DNA from 4 places in the Massilia putida genome. Region 1 is predicted to be linked to each of the others. Evidence: predicted binding sites of a transcription regulator. Region 1 holds the regulator's gene; each other region holds the start of a gene.
What was found. Region 1 encodes sigma-54, which starts transcription at its own class of promoters, with help from an activator protein. Its sites were predicted from a motif close to TGGCANGNAANCTGCTTT; they were not measured.

Region 1 (4,212 bases):
GTGCGGCGGCCAGCTCGGACTCGAAGCGCAGTTCGATCACGAATCGCGCAGATCGCGCAGCGGATGCGCGTGCGCCGGCCACACGGGCGCGAAAAACCACGCCACCATCTCCGGCGTGACGTCGGCGAGCAGAGGCGGTTTCCACTGCGGCGTATTGTCCTTGTCGATCACGAGCGCGCGCACGCCTTCCAGCACCTCGCCGTGTTCGAACGTGCGGCGCACGAGCGAGCGTTCCATGCGCAGGCAGTCGGCCACGCCGAGGCTTGCGCCGCGCACGAGCATCTCGCGCGTCACGGACATCATCAGCGGCGAGCGCTGGCGCATCGTGGCCAGCGTCTTGTGCGCGAACGGGCTCGCATCGGTTTCCAGCGATGCCATCACGGCCGCGACGGAGTCCGCGCCGAAGTGGCGGTCGATCGCCTCGCGCTGCGCTGCCAGCTCGCCGGCGTCGGGCGCGAACGGCGCGGCAAACGCGCGGATCGCGCCCGGCAGTTCCGCGCCTGGCGTCGACTCGATCAGCGCGCGCAGCGCGTCCAGTTGGGCGGCCGGTACGAACACGTCGGCCAGGCCGACGTAGATGGCGTCCGCGGCGCCGATGGTCACGCCCGTCACGCCAAGGTAGTGGCCTAGGCGGCCCGGCGCATGCGACAGGAAGTGGCTGCCGCCCACGTCCGGAAACAGGCCGATGTTCACCTCGGGCATGGCGATCTTCGAGCGCTCCGTCACGATGCGCAGGCCGCAATCCGGCCCGCCCTGGGCGATGCCCATGCCGCCGCCCATCACCACGCCATCCATCAGCGCGATATACGGCTTCGGGTAAAAGTGGATCAGGTGGTTGAGCGCGTATTCCTCGGTGAAGAAATCTTCCAGCAGCGGACTGCCCGTCTGCGGCGTGGCTTTGCCGGCCTCATGGAAGAAGCGGATGTCGCCGCCGGCGCACAAGGCTTTCTCGCTCGTGCTGGCGATGACGACGGCGTCGATGCCGGCATGTTCGCGCCAGGCGAGCAGCGTCGCAGTGAGTGCGCGGACCATGTCCAGCGACAGCGAGTTCAGCGCTTTCGGTCGGTCCAGGGTGATGATGCCCGTGCGGTTGGCGATCCGCGTCAGTACGTGTTCGGTCATGTCTCTTCGGCGCGTCGAAAAACCTGCTGCGCGTTGCACTGTCGTTCCGCGATGCTCGCTGTACTCGTCGTACAGCTGCGCTTCTCAAACAACATTGCTGCCGCTCGCGACGGTTTTGCGAGGCTCCTCCTTGTTATTGAAATAATCAGAGATACATTGTAGCGCCCATAAAAACGAAAAGGGCGCCAATGCGCCCTTCGTTCCTCGGTGCTGCGGCTGGCGTGGTATCACGCCGCGACGGCAGCTTCCTCTCCTCCTTCGGACATGCGCTTGATGCACGCGTTGTCATGATCCTTGAGCATTTGCTTGTACTTGACGACCTGACGGTCGAGGCGGTCCATCAGCATGTCGATCGCGGCATATAAATCGTGCGCGGCACTGGCGACATGGACGATCTTGCCCGCGACACGCAGGTTGATCTCCGCTTTCTGGCGTTTTTCTTTCTCGGTGAGATTGTCGATGCAGAGGATGACGTGGGAATCGATCACTTGATCGAAATGGCGGGTGATGCGTTCGAGCTTGTTCTGTACGTATTCTCGGATGGCTGGAGTTACATCGAGATGATGTCCGCTGATTGTGAGATTCATACACACTCCTTTGAAGATGCGTTGCCGTGCGCGCATCAAGCGCAAATGGCAACGTTGTTGCAAGAGTTTGCTACAAGGATTTGCGGAGGCTGACGGGTGGAATCTTCAGCGCCTCACGGTACTTCGCGACCGTGCGCCGCGCGATCACCATTCCCTGTTCCCCTAGCATCTCCGCGATCTTGCTGTCGGATAAGGGATTCTTGGGGTCTTCTGCTCCTGTCAGTTGTACGATGAGGGCCCGTATTGCCGTCGACGATGCTTCGCCTCCCGCTTCGGTGGCAACGTGACTCCCGAAGAAATACTTCAACTCGAACATGCCGTGCGGGGTCAGCATATATTTCTGAGTTGTGACTCGAGAAATTGTGCTCTCGTGTAGACCTAGTGTATCAGCTATCTCACGTAAAACAAGGGGCCGCATCGCGACTGCGCCATGCGAGAAAAAGTTGCGCTGGCGATCCACAATAGCCTGGGCCACGCGCAGGATCGTGTCGAAGCGCTGCCGCATATTCTTGATGAGCCACTTGGCTTCCTGCAACTGTGCACCCAGCTGTGTTTCTGATTTCCCCTGCTTCATCAGCGAGGCGTACAGGCTGTTCACGCGCAGGCGCGGCATCACTTCCGGATTCAGCTGCACGCTCCAGCCGTCCTTGGCGCGGCGCACGATCACGTCGGGCACGACGAAGTCCGACACATCCGAGGCGAACGCCGCGCCCGGATGGGGGTTGCACTGGCGGATGACGGCCTGGGCTTCGCGCAGGTCTTCGTCGTCGCAATCGAGCGCCTTTTTGAGCTTGTTGAATTCACGCTGCGCGAACCACGTCAGGTATTTTTCGACGATGACGAGCGCCATGCGCCGCGTGACGAGCGGCACGCCGGGCATGCGGCGGATCTGCAGGGCCAGGCATTCGGCCGCGCTGCGCGCACCCACGCCGGGCGGGTCCATGCTTTGCACGAGGGCGAGCGCCATGCGCAATTCCTCGAACTCGATCTCCAGTTCGGCCGGCAGGCGCGCGTGGATGTCTTCCAGCGGCTCTTCCAGATAACCGTTGTCGTCCAGCGCATCGACGACGAGTTCCACGAGCGCGCAGTCGCGCGGCGCGCAGCACGTCAGGCGCACCTGCTCCATCAGGTGCTCGCGCAGCGTGACGGGACTCGCTTCCAGTTGCGGGCGGCCGTCTTCATCGTCGCCGCCGCTGCCGCTGCGGCCGTACTCGCCCCAGTCCTCGCCGGCTTCGCTGCCGCCGCCTTCGCCGCTGTCGCCACCCGCTTCGCCGTTCTCGCCATTGCCATGCTCGGCGGGCGCGCCGCCCTCCTCGCCCGAGCCCTGCGCGGCCGGCGCCTCACCGGCCTGCGTCGATGCCGGCGCGCTGTTGATGGCGCCGTCGGCCAGCAGGCGCACCGACCGGTCGAGCGGATCGTCGAGCCGTTCGAGCAAGGGGTTCTCGCTCAAGACCTGCTCGATTTCCTGGTGCAGCTCCAGAGTCGACAGCTGCAACAGCCGGATCGATTGCTGGAGTTGGGGCGTCAGTGCAAGGTGCTGTGAAGTCTTGAGTTGCAGCGTCTGTTTCATGACTACATTCGGAAGTGTTCGCCCAGGTAAACGCGGCGCACCGATTCATTGGCGATGATGTCGTCGGGTCGGCCGGATGCCAGCACCGCCCCCTGGTTGATGATGTAGGCGCGGTCGCAGATGCCGAGCGTCTCGCGCACATTATGGTCCGTGATCAGCACGCCGATGCCGCGCTCCTTCAGGAAGCGCACGATACGTTGGATCTCGATGACGGCAATTGGATCCACGCCGGCGAACGGTTCGTCCAGCAGCACGAAGCGCGGATTGGTCGCGAGGGCGCGCGCGATCTCCACGCGGCGGCGCTCGCCGCCCGACAGCGACAGGGCCGGGCTCTCGCGCAACTTTTCGATCTGCAGCTCGGTCAGCAGCTCGTCGAGGCGTTCGGCGATGCGCGTCTTGGTCAGCGGCTTGCCGTTCTCGCGCTGCAATTCCAGCACGGCGCGGATGTTCTCTTCGACCGTCAGCTTGCGGAACACCGACGCTTCCTGCGGCAGGTACGACAGGCCCAGCAGCGCGCGCCGGTGGATCGGCAGGCGCATGATGTCGGTGCCGTTGATGTCGATGCTGCCGGCGTCCGACGGCACCAGGCCCACGATCATGTAGAACGACGTCGTCTTGCCCGCGCCGTTCGGCCCCAGCAGGCCGACGACTTCGCCGCACGCGACCTGCAGCGACACGTCGCGCACCACGAGGCGCTTGCCGTAGCTCTTCTGCAGGCCCTTGACGACCAGCGTGCTGCCGCCGCATTCGACCGGCGGAACCTCGGTGCGTACGTCCATCGTGCGGGCCTCCGTCATTGCTTGCCCGCCGGTGCCGGGGCGGCCGCCGGGGTCGCCTGCGCCGGCGCACGGTGCGGCTGCAGCGTGATGCTGCCGCGGCCATTGCCCGGCTTGTCGGCGCCGGTGGCGTCGTTGCGGCCGACCAGCACCTCTT
Region 2 (4,212 bases), 3.5 Mb from region 1:
GTGCTGAGTGCGCGCGGACGGCGCCTGTTGTCGGGCATTGGTGCAGGCAGCGCGCAATGGGGCGCGTTCATGCCGGGCATCCCGGACGTCACGCGCTTTCCGCACGATGTGTGGAACAAGCTGCAGCAGCGCCACTGGCGCCATGCGGAACCGCGGCTGCTGACGTATGGCGACGGCGCCGGTCACCCGGCGCTGCGCGAGGCGATCGCGAGCCACCTGCGCACGGCGCGCTCGGTCGACTGCACGGCGGAGCAGGTGATCATGACGTCGGGGACGCACCAGGCGATCCAGCTCGTGTCGACCTTGCTGGGGGAGGGCGGCGACCGCGCCTGGGTCGAAGACCCGTGCTATTGGGGCACGCGCAACGTGATCCGGTCGAGCGGCCTCGATCCCGTCGCGATTCCCGTCGATGGCGAGGGCATGTGCGTGACGGACGACGCGATGCGCGCGCCGCCGCGCTTCATCTTCGTCACGCCGTCGCACCAGTATCCGCTGGGCCCCGTGATGAGTCTCGCGCGCCGGCGGCTACTGCTGGAATACGCGGCGCAGAACGATGCCTGGATCGTGGAGGATGACTACGACAGCGAGTTCCGCTACGGCGGGCCGCCGCTCGCGTCGCTGCAGGGCCTGGACCAGCATGCGCGCACGATCTATCTCGGCACGTTCAGCAAGACGCTGTTCCCCGGCCTGCGCATCGGTTTCATGGTGGTGCCGCCGCCGCTCGCCGCGAGCTTCGCGCGCGCGAACGCGGAGATGTACCGCGACGGCCAGGGTTTCCTGCACGCCGTGCTGGCGGACTTCATCGGTGAAGGCCATTTTTCGTCGCACGTGCGGCGCATGCGCCAGCTGTACGGGGCGCGCCTGAAAGCGCTGCAGATGGCGATCCGCACGCATCTCGGTACGGGGGCCGAGATCCTCGGCAGCGACGCCGGCCTGCACCTCGTGCTGGCGCTGCCGGACGATGCGGACGACGTGGCGATCAGCGCGGCCGCGCGCGAGGCGGGAATCCTCACGCGGCCGCTGTCCGCCTACTACGCGGACGCGCACGCGCCGAATACGCGGCGCGGGCTGATGCTGGGGTATGCGGCGGTGCCGGAGGAGCGCATCGATCCGCTGTTCCGTGTGCTCGCGGGGATCGTCCGCGGCTGAATCGGCACGTCGTGTCAGCGGCGCTTGCGGCGCGAGACCAGCAGGCCGGCGCCGGCGATGCCCAGCAGCAGGACGCTGCCCGGTTCGGGGACGGCGTTTGCGCCGGCCGGGCCATAATGCAGCGCATCGAAGTAGATGCCGTCGTTGGTGTTCGACGGGGCGAAGGTCAGGGCGGTGAACGGCGTATCGGAGACGAGGCCGAAGTACTGCCAGCCAAGGGACGGGCCGGTGTAATTCGTGAGCGCCGGCACCGATCCGGCACCGTCCAGTGTCACGTTCAGCGTGAGCGGCCCCGTGGTGCCGGCGTCGCCGATCCAGATGCCGAAGGCGTTGACGGCATGCGCGAACGTGAAGGTCGACGTGTCGGGCGAGGCGAAGAACACCGTCTGCAGGCCATCGTGGGCAAACAGCTGCGACGTGCCGAAGAAGCCGGGGCACCAGGTCGTGCCCGCGCAGGAGAAGGACACGTCGTTGAAGTTGTACTGCGTGGCCGTGCTGGACTGGACCGTCTCGAAACTTTCGAACGCCAGCGAGCCGCCGGCGGCTGCGAGGAACGAGGCTTCGTCCGTGTAGACCGTCGTGGCCTGCGCGGCGCACGACGCTGCGGCGAGAGCGACTGCGGCTGCGAGTTTTTGCGTGAGTTTCATCGATTTCCCTTTGGATTGTTTTGGAGCCATGCCTCAGCAAAACCCGTGCCAATGGGAAAAAACGTCATGATTTCAAAGCGCTAACCGGTTACAGCGCGTGTTTACGGCGCATGCTGTAAGGAAACCCGACACTCAGCCCGCGCCCAGCTGCCGCTCCCAGTACCCCGGCGTGTTGTAGACCGCCTTGAGGTGATCGATGAAGTGCCGGATCTTCGCAGGCAGAAAGCGCTGCTGCGGGAACACGGCCTGGATCGGGTAATTCCCGACCGCGTATTCGTCCAGCACCGTCACCAGTTCCCCCCGTTTCAGCTGGGCCTGGATTTCCCACGTCGAGCGCCAGCCGATGCCGAGGCCCTGTTTCACCCAGTCGAACAGCAGCTCGCCGTCGTTGCAGGCGAGGTCGCCGTCCACGCGCACGGCGAACAGCTTGCCGTCGCGCTGGAACGTCCAGCCGCGCTGCTGCCCGCCCTGCAGATTGAACGCCAGGCAGTTATGGCGCGCGAGATCTTCCGGCGTGCGCGGCACGCCGTTGCGGTCGAAGTAGTCGGGCGTGCCGCACACAACGCGCCGGTTCGGGAACAGCGGAATCGCGACGTAGTTCGGGTCCGTCACTTCGCCGATGCGGATCGACATGTCGTATCCCTCGCGCACGAGGTCGACGACGCTGTCCGTGAAGTTGAACGACATCTTGAGTTCCGTGTGGATCGCGCGAAAAGCCGGCGCATGCGGCGCCACGTGCTTGCGGCCGAACGCCGCCGGCGCGGAGACGACCAGGTGCCCGCGCACCGTGCTGCGGCCCGCGCTGATGCTGTTTTCCGTGATGTCGAAATCGCGCAGCAGCTGGCGGCACGGTTCGATGAATTGTTCGCCCAGCGCCGTCAGCGTCAGGCCCCGCGTCGAGCGGTGCATCAGGCGCACGCCGAGGCGTTGTTCCAGGGCGTCCAGGCGTCGGCCCATGACGACGGGCGTCACGCCTTCGGCCAAGGCCGCGCCGGCGAAACTGCCTTTCTCCGTGATGAGGACAAAGCTGCGTATTTCCGTGTACCGATCCATGCTTCCTTTTCCATTCAATACTTAAAGTATCGACAGAGCCGATAATAGCAGCAATTCTTCTCGCGGTGGGTTGTCGTTATGCTGGGTCATCAGTCCAAAACCAACCATACCAACGGAGGAGAACATGGCCCGAATGAGAGCGATCGACGCTGCGGCGGAAGTGCTGCGCAAGGAAGGTGTGACCACGGTGTTCGGCGTGCCCGGCGCCGCGATCAACCCGTTTTACTCGGCGATGAAGAAGAACGGCGGCTTCGAGCACGTGCTCGCCCGCCACGTGGAAGGCGCCTCGCACATGGCCGAGGGCTATACCCGCGCCAAGGCCGGCAACATCGGCGTCTGCATCGGCACGTCGGGCCCGGCCGGCACCGACATGATCACGGGCCTGTATTCCGCCTGGGCCGATTCGATACCTATCCTATGCATTACGGGTCAGGCACCGCGTGCCCGCCTGTACAAGGAAGACTTCCAGGCCGTCGACATCGAGACCATCGCCAAGCCGGTCACCAAGTGGGCGGTCACCGTGCGCGAGCCGGACCAGCTGCCGCGCGTCGTCCAGCAGGCGTTCCACCTGATGCGGTCAAGCCGTCCGGGTCCGGTGCTGATCGACCTGCCGTTCGACGTGCAGGTGGCCGAGATCGAATTCGACATCGACACCTACGAACCGCTGCCGGTCTACAAACCCGCGGCGACCCGCGCCCAGGCCGAAAAGGCCCTGGCCATGCTGAACGCGGCCGAGCGCCCGCTGATCGTCTGCGGCGGCGGCGTGATCAACGCGGATGCCGCGGCCCGCCTGCAGGAATTCGCCGAGATCGTCGGCGTGCCCGTGATCCCGACCTTGATGGGCTGGGGCGCGATCCCCGACGACCACCCGCTGATGGCCGGCATGGTCGGCCTGCAGACGTCGCACCGCTACGGCAACGCGACGATGCTGGAATCGGACTTCGTCATCGGCATCGGCAACCGCTGGGCCAACCGCCACACCGGCTCCGTGGACGTGTACAAGAAAGGCCGCAAGTTCGTCCACATCGACATCGAACCGACCCAGATCGGCCGCGTGTTCGGTCCGGACTACGGCATCGTCTCCGACGCCGGCGCCGCGCTGGACCTCTTGATCGACGTCGCCCGCGGCATGAAATCGATCGGCGGCCTGCCGGACCGCAGCGCCTGGGCCGCGCAATGCCAAGAACGCAAGCGCACCATGCTGCGCAAGACGCACTTCGAGAACTCGCCGATCAAGCCGCAGCGCGTGTACGAAGAGATGAACCGCGCCTTCGGCAAGGACACGACCTACGTCAGCACGATCGGCCTGTCGCAGATCGCCGCCGCGCAGTTCCTGCACGTGTACAAGCCGCGCAACTGGATC
Region 3 (4,212 bases), 730 kb from region 1:
CGGAAAGGCACAGTTATGCACAGAAGCGCTGAGGCGATAGGATATTTCGCGTGCTCAAAGTTGAAAAACGTAAACGCTTGAATTTATAGGTAAATTTTCTCGCTGTGCATAGAGAATTTCCTAACGTTTTGATCTAGCGTAAACCTTCTCCACGGTCAACTTTTCCATTTTCCACAAAGTTTTCCACAGTTTTCCACAGCTTCTCGACAAGGTACCGGATTGTCCCACCACTGCATCCTGCAAATCGCGCTCGACACGCCGCTCGACAGCCTGTTCGACTACCGCTGGGCATGCGAACCCGGTAGCGAGCCGGCGGTCGGGCAGCTGGCGCTCGTGAACTTCGGGCGGCGCGAGGCGATCGGGTTGATCGTCGCCGTCAAGCACGAGACGGACGTCCCGGCCGACAAGCTGAAGGATGCGCTGGCCGTGCGCAGCCAACTGTCGCCGTTGCCGGAGCGGTGGATCGCGCTGGCGCGCTTCGCCGCCGCCTACTACCACCGGCCGCTGGGCGAGGTGGCGATGCCGGGGCTGCCGAAGAATGTGCGGCTGTCGACGACGGTGGCGCTGGACCGCGCGCTGAAAAAACTGGCCAAGCTGGAAGACGTCCACGATCCCCTGCCAGCCGATATGCCGATCTTGAACGCGGCCCAGCAGCAGGCGGCGGACGCCATCGGCGGCGCGAGAGGATTCAGCCCGATGCTGCTGTACGGCGTCACGGGCAGCGGCAAGACCGAGGTCTATCTGCAAGCCTGCGCGCAGGTGCTGCAGCGCGACGCCGATGCGCAGATCCTGATCCTCGTCCCCGAGATCAACCTGACGCCGCAGCTGGAAGCGAACATCCGCGCGCGTTTTCCCGGCGTGATGCTGGCGACGCTGCACAGCAGCCTGTCGGAAGGCGAGCGCATGCTGCACTGGCTGGCTGCGCACACGGGCCGCGCGCGCATCGTGCTGGGCACGCGGCTGGCGATTCTCGCGTCGCTGCCGAACCTGAAAATGATCGTCATCGACGAGGAGCACGACCCGTCGTACAAGCAGCAGGAAGGCCTGCGCTATTCGGCGCGCGACCTGGCCGTGTGGCGCGCGCGCCAGCTCGGCATTCCCATCGTGCTCGGGTCCGCGACGCCGTCGCTGGAAAGCTGGCACCACGCGCAGACGGGCCGCTACCGCTGCTTCGCCCTGCGCGAGCGCGCCGTGCGCGACGCCGTGCTGCCGCGCGTAAAACTGATCGACATGGAGCGCGACAAGCCGAAAGAGGGGCTGACGTCGACCCTGATGCAGGCGCTGCGGCTGCGCATCGAGCGGGGCGAGCAATCGCTGCTGTTCCTGAACCGGCGCGGCTACGCGCCCGTGCTGTGCTGCGAAGCGTGCGGCTGGATCAGCAACTGCACGCGCTGTACGGCATTCATGGTCCTGCACCGGCCCGAGCGGCGGCTGCGCTGCCATCACTGCTCGCTCGAACTGCGCATCCCGCACGCGTGCCCGACGTGCGGCAACGTCGACTTGCAGCCGCTGGGCCGCGGCACCCAGCGCGTCGAGGAAGGCCTGCAATCGTTGTTCCCGCAGGCGCGCATCCTGCGCATCGACGCCGATTCCACGCGCCGCAAGGGCAGTGCGCAGGAAGCGTTCGACACCGTGCACCGCGGCGACGTCGACATCCTGATCGGCACGCAGATGGTCGCGAAAGGCCACGACTTCAAAAAGCTGACGCTCGTCGGCGTGCTGAATCCGGACACGGCGCTGTTCTCGCAGGATTACCGCGCCAGCGAGAGATTGTTCGCGCAGCTGATGCAGGTGGCCGGGCGCGCCGGCCGCGCCGGATTGGAATCGGAGGTGCTGATCCAGTCGCGCTATTGCCAGCATCCGCTGTACGGCGCCGTGATGCGGCACGACTACGACCGCTTCGCCGGCAGCCTGCTGGAAGAGCGCCACCAGGCCGCGCTGCCGCCGTACATGTACCAGGCGCTGCTGCGCGCCGAGGCGCCCGAACTGGCGACGGCCATCGAATTCCTCGAGGCCGCGCGTGATGCGGTGCCGTCGGACACGGTCGTCATCAACGAACCGATCCCGATGACGATGACCCGCGTGCACAACGTCGACCGCGCCCAGCTGCTCGTCGAATCGAATTCGCGGCCGGCCCTGCAGGCGTTTCTCAATGAGTGGGTCGACGCATTGAGGGCGATGAAGTCGCGGGTGCGGTGGTCGCTCGAGGTCGATCCGCTCGATATCTGACGCCGGCGCCGTGTCGGAAAATCTTACACTCGGCTGTGCAACGCGCATCGCCTCATCGTGAGAATTTACTTAAGTGCTTCATTTATTGGGACTTTTTTCTTTAATTTCTTGGCTGGAATGATTGTTGCTTGATATAAATCATTATATCCAAGGAGCCAATATGAAATCCCTCAAACTGGTGTGCGCAAGTGTCCTCGCAGCGTTGTCGATGAATGTCCACGCGGACGTGTTGTACACAAATGGAAGCGCCACGGGCGATTCTGGCCGCTGCGCGGAAGACAGCGGTGCCTGCAGCGGGTCGTGGGTCGTCTATGACAGCTTCGACCTGGCTGCGAATTCGCGCATCGATTCGATCACCTGGACGGCGATCCTGTACGGCGGCCTGGGCGATTACCGCGGCGCCCGCGCATGGATCTATGACAACGATCCGGCATTCAACGGCGGCCAGCTGCTTTCCACGATCGCCACCCAGTCGAACGCGCCGGTGCAAAACAACCATGTGGGCGGCGCCTACGATATCTCGCTGACCGGCCTCGACATCAACCTGGCCGCGGGCACGTATTGGCTCGGCATGGAAAATTCGACCAAGACGAACTACGCCACCGTGGCCTGCTCGGACTGCGTGAACGGCTACATGACGCAGCAGGGTTTCTCCAACGGCGCATTGTTTTATGCGACCACCAGCAGCCGCGACCTGGCATTCCAGATCAATGGCGAAGTCATCCAGGCCGCCAAGGCTGAAGTGCCCGAGCCTGCCACGCTGGCACTCGTGGCCGTGGCGCTGGCCGGCATGGGTGTGAGCCGCCGCCGCAAGTCCGCCTCGAAGTAAGCCCGGGACTGCATGTCCTGCTCAACCGTTGCACGCCATGTCGAAAACGCGAAAACAGCGTATCGTCATGGCTGAACGAAGGAGGATTACATGCAGAAACTGAGGGTCGATGTCGCCGTGATCGGTGCCGGTACGGCCGGCCTGGTCGCCTATCGCGCCGCCAGGGCGCAGGGTGCGCGGACCGTGATGATCGAGCGCGGCGTGTACGGCACCACGTGCGCGCGCGTGGGCTGCATGCCCAGCAAGCTGTTGATCGCCGCCGCCGAGGCCGCCCACATGCTCCACCTCGCGCCCGAGTTCGGCGTCCATCCGGGCACGACGCGTATCGACGGTGTCGCCGTGATGGCGCGCGTGCGGCGCGAACGCGATCGCTTCGTCGGCTTCGTGCTCGAAGGCGTCGATGCCATGCCGGTTGAGGACAAGGTGCGCGGCCACGCCCGCTTCATCGATCCGCACACGTTGATGGTCGACGACCACACCGAAATCGATGCGCGCCGCGTCGTCATCGCGACCGGTTCCAGCCCGACCCTGCTGCCGACCCTGCAGAACGTGGGGCCGGGCGTGATCACGAGCGACGACGTGTTTTATTGGAACGACCTGCCGCGATCCGTGGCCGTGATCGGCACGGGCGTCATCGGCCTGGAAATCGGCCAGGCGCTGTCCCGTCTGGGCGTGCGCACGCGCATGGTCGCGCGCGGCGGCAGCGTGGCGCAATTGACCGACCCGGTCGTGCTCAAGACGGCTTCTCGCGTGCTGAGCGAGGAAATGGACATCCACTTCCAGTCGCGCATCCTGCGCGCCGAGCAGGACGGCGACGACGTCGTGCTGACGACGGGCCGCCACGACGAAGCGATCACGGAGCGTTTTCAATACGTGCTGCAGGCCGCCGGCCGCACGCCGAACGTGCACGACCTCGGCCTGGAAAACGCGGACATCGCGCTGGACGGCAACGGCGTGCCCTTGTTCGATCCGCGCACCATGCAGTGCGGGAACAGCCACATCTTCATCGCCGGCGACGCCAATCACGAGCGCCCCGTACTGCCGGAAGCGGCCGACCACGGCAAGATCGCCGGCGACAACGCCGGCCGCTTCCCGGACATCCGCCCTGGCCTGCGCCGCGCGTCGCTGACGGCCGCGTTCACGGAGCCGAACAT
Region 4 (4,212 bases), 490 kb from region 1:
GACCTGCTGGACCGCGCGACACCGCTGTACATCTACTGCCTGTTCGACGAATTGTTCGACATGGTGCGCCAGCTGGGTTTTACGCGCGTGCACGCGCTGCGCCTGGACGAGGCGGTGGACATCGGCCCGTTCCAGGTCGTGCCGCGCGAACCGATGGATGCCGACGTGGACTCGATGTTCCAGATCCGCGCCGCCGGGCTGAACGTCCTGAACGTGGTCGATTCCTGGATCGACGATGCGGCGCTCGCCCGCCTGGTCGCGGAAAAGCCGTGGGACCTCGTGCTGTGGCCGTTCCAGACGATGCGCGAGATCGAGGTGCTGGCCCCATCGCGCGCCGCGCCCGCGCCGCCCGCGCTGCCGGAGGATGCGCTGGTCCAGCTGCAGGCCCTGGCGCCGCGTTATGTCGTGCCGAGTTCCTGCCAGTTCGCGCTCGAGCCGTGGTCGTGGTACAACCGCGCGTTCTTCCCCATCTCGTATGCGCAGTTCGCGCAGGAGGTCGAGGCCGCGCTGCCGCAGGCGCGGGTGGTGCGCATGAATCCCTCGGCGTCGATGCGCCTGGACGCCGGCGGGCTGCATCCGGCGCCGCCGCTGGACTGGGTCATCCCCGCCGGCGATCAGGACGTCGACTACGTCTACGAAGGCAATGCCGACGCGCCGTCCACGAGCGCGATCGCCCGCCATTTCCCCGCGCTGACGGCAGCACAGTGGACGCGCGTACTGGACTACTGCCGCACCGGCCTGCCGGAGACATACGCCGGCCTTGACGACGCCGGCGAGTATTTCGACACGCCCCGCGTCTGGCAATTGTCGGTCTACGATCACGCGGGCGACGTCACGCGCTTCCGCTACCGCCTGGAGCCGGGCGGCGCGACGCACGGCGGGGACGATGGCGGTCCGCTGGGCTGGACCACCGACATCCCCGCCGCGAAGCTGTACGCGGCGCTGGCGCTGGGCGAGTCGCTGACGTCGATGTACATGAGGATCAACGACGCCGTGTTCGACGCCGGCACGGAGCGCGACCTGGCGGACGCAGACGTCGTCGACGATCCGCTGATCCGCTGCCTGTTCAGCGACAGCTTCGGCGCCTACCAGCGGGCGCAGTTGCGGCGCCTGCTCGCCCTTACAGACTGAAACGTCTCTTACGGCGGCATCGACAGCTTGTCCTGGCTCTGGCCGACACACTGTGCTCATGCGTACAGATCGCCGCCATCCGCGCGTTGACCGCCGCGTCGGCGTCCGCATTCGCCCAAAGCGCAGAATATCGCCGTGGTTACGACGACGGCTACGCCGCCGGCCAGCGCGATGCGCGCGGCGAGGGTGGCCCGCATCGCGGCTGGAGCCGTGTATTCATCGAAGACGCGGAATACGGCGCGTACGGTGCGACGTGCGATGCACGGCGCGCGGTGCGCAATGAAATCGAGCGCAACAACGGGAATGTCCATGCCGGCAACCAGCTGTGCGGCGATCCGGCATGGGGCGAGGTCAAGCGGTTGCGGATTGTATCGCTGCGGCGACAGCGAGGCCGTGCGGGTGATTGCGCGCGAGAATGAGACGTTGCGGTTGAGCTGCCGCCAATGAGAAACCGATCCGAAGTGGCTTTGATATGTCGCGCTTTCACGCGCCACGTAACACCTCCGATAGGGACATCATACCTGTCGAAGGTGTCGGTCGTGGCGGGGAAAGGCCGCGGCTAGCGTAGAGAGCGGCGCTACGCTAGCCGTACAACAATACGAGAACTTATTTCTTGTGACGCCGAGCCGAAGCAAGGCCCGCGAAACCCAGGCCTATCAGGGCAAGAGATGCAGGCTCTGGAACATTATTGCCGGGGCCGCCGGGAGTAGCTTGTGCGTGGCCATAACGTAAATCGTCGAACGCGACGATGTCGTTTGTGGCATTGAAGATGACACTGGAAATAAGGCTGCCGGAGTCAATAAAGCCGATGAACGCACTGCCTCCATTGGTCGCAGAAGGCACATTAATGGTCTGAGTAGTCGATGAACCATCGGTGTAGACGATCGTCTGCTGCGGTACGAGATCCGTCTGCAAGCCGGTAACGTAAAAGCCGAAAGCGTCGACCGGATTAGAAAAGGTGAATGTCACCGAACCGCCAAACAGGCTCCGGAAGAACGATCCACCTGCAGTCGTGTTGAACCCGCACAAGGCGCCACATCCAGAGTTGTCGGTTGTAGTTCCCCCGGTGATGGAAATAGTGGCCGGCACGGGACTTTCAAAATCCACTGTGTTGAGACTGCCGGCCGCGGCAAGAAACGCTGCCTCGGCAGCCGTTGAATTTACCATTTGCGCGAGCGACGATACATTGTTGTCACCACCGATATATGTAACCGGGGTAGCTTGCGCGGCAAGACAAGCACCCGATAAGATCCCTACTGCAGCAAATTTTGATGCGATGGACATAATGGCTCCTTGAGTTGTAGTAAATTGTTGCAGAGCGTTCCAAAGCATTTTTTGTGCCATGAGGATTTTTATCTAGCGCATCAATAACTTGCAATCGTTCCAGCCTTTTGTATTCGATATCCTGTAAAAATTCCCGACAACGGCAACTATTTTAAATCGATTAAATCCGGATCATCCAAAATAAATAAACTCACAAATTAGATCATTCGACATGGATAAGATCTTTCTGAAATGAATTAATATTGTAAAGCGTATTCTCTGCGCAACATAAATAGAATCAAAGAAATGTCCTGGATAGTGCACAAAGCTCGGAAAGTTACTGCGCTGCCTGGGGCGTCGTGCGCCGGATTCGTTGTTCAGTTGAATGCCACTAATTGCGGTCTCGAATGCGTTGACGGATCGAAAGAATTCCGATTGGAACCATTTTAAAACGACAGTGTGGCGGCCGGCGGATGCAGAACATATCTGGTCGTTATATTTGGCGCAAGTGAAGGTTGCTCTTGTCCAATCTCGGCCATATCGACACGGACTACTGTCGGTCTACTGATTGGATCTTTCGGAAATACCCGACCCCGTCAGCACTCTCAGGACGTTCAGCCGGTTCAAACTCCTGGAACCTGGTAACCAGGGCTTGTGAGTTACCTGGGCCTGCCTTATAGCTCTTATAGCTAGGTGTCAGCATTGGGTCCGCTCCTGGCCCAGGCCGTGTAAAAACGCAGGCCCAGGTAAACGGAACCGGCCCAGTAAACGTTGAGTCAGTATCTCATCAATACGGATGCGACATGAAGCGCTTTATCGAAGGCGAGAATCGAGGACAGGGCACGCTGCTGCCCGAGCTCTTGGACGACTACGTTGCCGAGGACAACCCGGTACGCGTGGTCGATGTCTTCGTTGAAGAGCTGGACCTTGGCGGGCTTGGATTCAAAGGTGTGCAGCCTGCGAAAACGGGGCGGCCCGCTTACCACCCGGCCGTGCTTCTGAAGCTTTACATTTACGGCTATCTCAATCGTATCCAGTCGAGCCGGCGACTCGAACGTGAAGCCCAGCGTAACGTCGAATTGATGTGGCTGACACAGCGCCTGAGGCCCGACTTCAAGACGATAGCGAACTTCCGCAAGGACAACGGCAAGGCCATTCGCAATGTCTGCCGCCAGTTCGTTGTGTTGTGCCAGCAGCTGGATTTGTTTTCGGACGCGGTGGTCGCGATCGACGGCAGCAAGTTCAAGGCCGTCAACAGCAGCGACCGCAACTTCACTGGCGCAAAGCTCAAGCGCAGGATGGAGGAGATCGAGGCCAACATCACTCGCTATCTGGCAGAGCTCGACACGGCCGACCGGCAGGAACCTGCTGCCATACAAGCGAAAACTGTCCGTCTCAACGACAAGATCGCGTCGCTGAAGGAGCAGATGACCAAGCTCCGCGAAATCGAAGCGAAGCTGGAAGAGACAGGGGAAACGCAGATTTCGCTGACCGATCCGGACGCTCGCTCGATGATGACACGGGGCAGCGGCATCGTCGGCTACAACGTCCAAACCGCAGTCGACACCCGGCATCATTTGATCGTCGAACACGACGTGACAAACAACGGTAGCGATCGCGATCAACTGTCCGGGATGGCCAAGAAGGCGCGCACAGTCATCGGCACACCGATACTGACCGCGATTGCCGACCGTGGTTACTTCAAGGGTGAGGAAATCCTTGCGTGTCACGAGGCCGGAATCTTCGCCCTGGTGCCACCGACGAAGACCTCGGGCGCCAAGGCCGACGGGCGATTCGACAAGGCTGACTTCATTTATG

Region 2: a site for sigma-54 is predicted at 1,830-1,847, ahead of BVG12_RS06940 (PEP-CTERM sorting domain-containing protein). Genes of this name have one in related genera too.
Region 3: a site for sigma-54 is predicted at 2,343-2,360, ahead of BVG12_RS19000 (PEP-CTERM sorting domain-containing protein). Genes of this name have one in related genera too.
Region 4: a site for sigma-54 is predicted at 2,457-2,474, ahead of BVG12_RS24485 (PEP-CTERM sorting domain-containing protein). Genes of this name have one in related genera too.

The regions. Positions count from the first base shown of each region.
Region 1 is NZ_CP019038.1:4,520,072-4,524,283, reverse strand. It holds gene BVG12_RS22305 (Rv1443c family protein) at 1-40, opposite strand, end outside; gene BVG12_RS22300 (enoyl-CoA hydratase/isomerase family protein) at 37-1,122, opposite strand; gene hpf (ribosome hibernation-promoting factor, HPF/YfiA family) at 1,350-1,709, opposite strand; gene BVG12_RS22290 (RNA polymerase factor sigma-54) at 1,780-3,279, opposite strand; gene lptB (LPS export ABC transporter ATP-binding protein) at 3,282-4,076, opposite strand; gene lptA (lipopolysaccharide transport periplasmic protein LptA) at 4,073-4,212, opposite strand, start outside.
Region 2 is NZ_CP019038.1:1,045,104-1,049,315, reverse strand. It holds gene pdxR (MocR-like pyridoxine biosynthesis transcription factor PdxR) at 1-1,149, shown strand, start outside; gene BVG12_RS06940 (PEP-CTERM sorting domain-containing protein) at 1,164-1,796, opposite strand; gene BVG12_RS06935 (LysR family transcriptional regulator) at 1,929-2,849, opposite strand; gene gcl (glyoxylate carboligase) at 2,974-4,212, shown strand, end outside.
Region 3 is NZ_CP019038.1:3,793,121-3,797,332, reverse strand. It holds gene BVG12_RS19005 (primosomal protein N') at 220-2,229, shown strand; gene BVG12_RS19000 (PEP-CTERM sorting domain-containing protein) at 2,390-3,058, shown strand; gene BVG12_RS18995 (dihydrolipoyl dehydrogenase) at 3,149-4,212, shown strand, end outside.
Region 4 is NZ_CP019038.1:5,010,486-5,014,697, forward strand. It holds gene BVG12_RS24475 (MBL fold metallo-hydrolase) at 1-1,131, shown strand, start outside; gene BVG12_RS34235 (hypothetical protein) at 1,188-1,625, opposite strand; gene BVG12_RS24485 (PEP-CTERM sorting domain-containing protein) at 1,738-2,415, opposite strand; partial or broken gene BVG12_RS24490 (IS1182 family transposase) at 3,198-4,212, shown strand, end outside.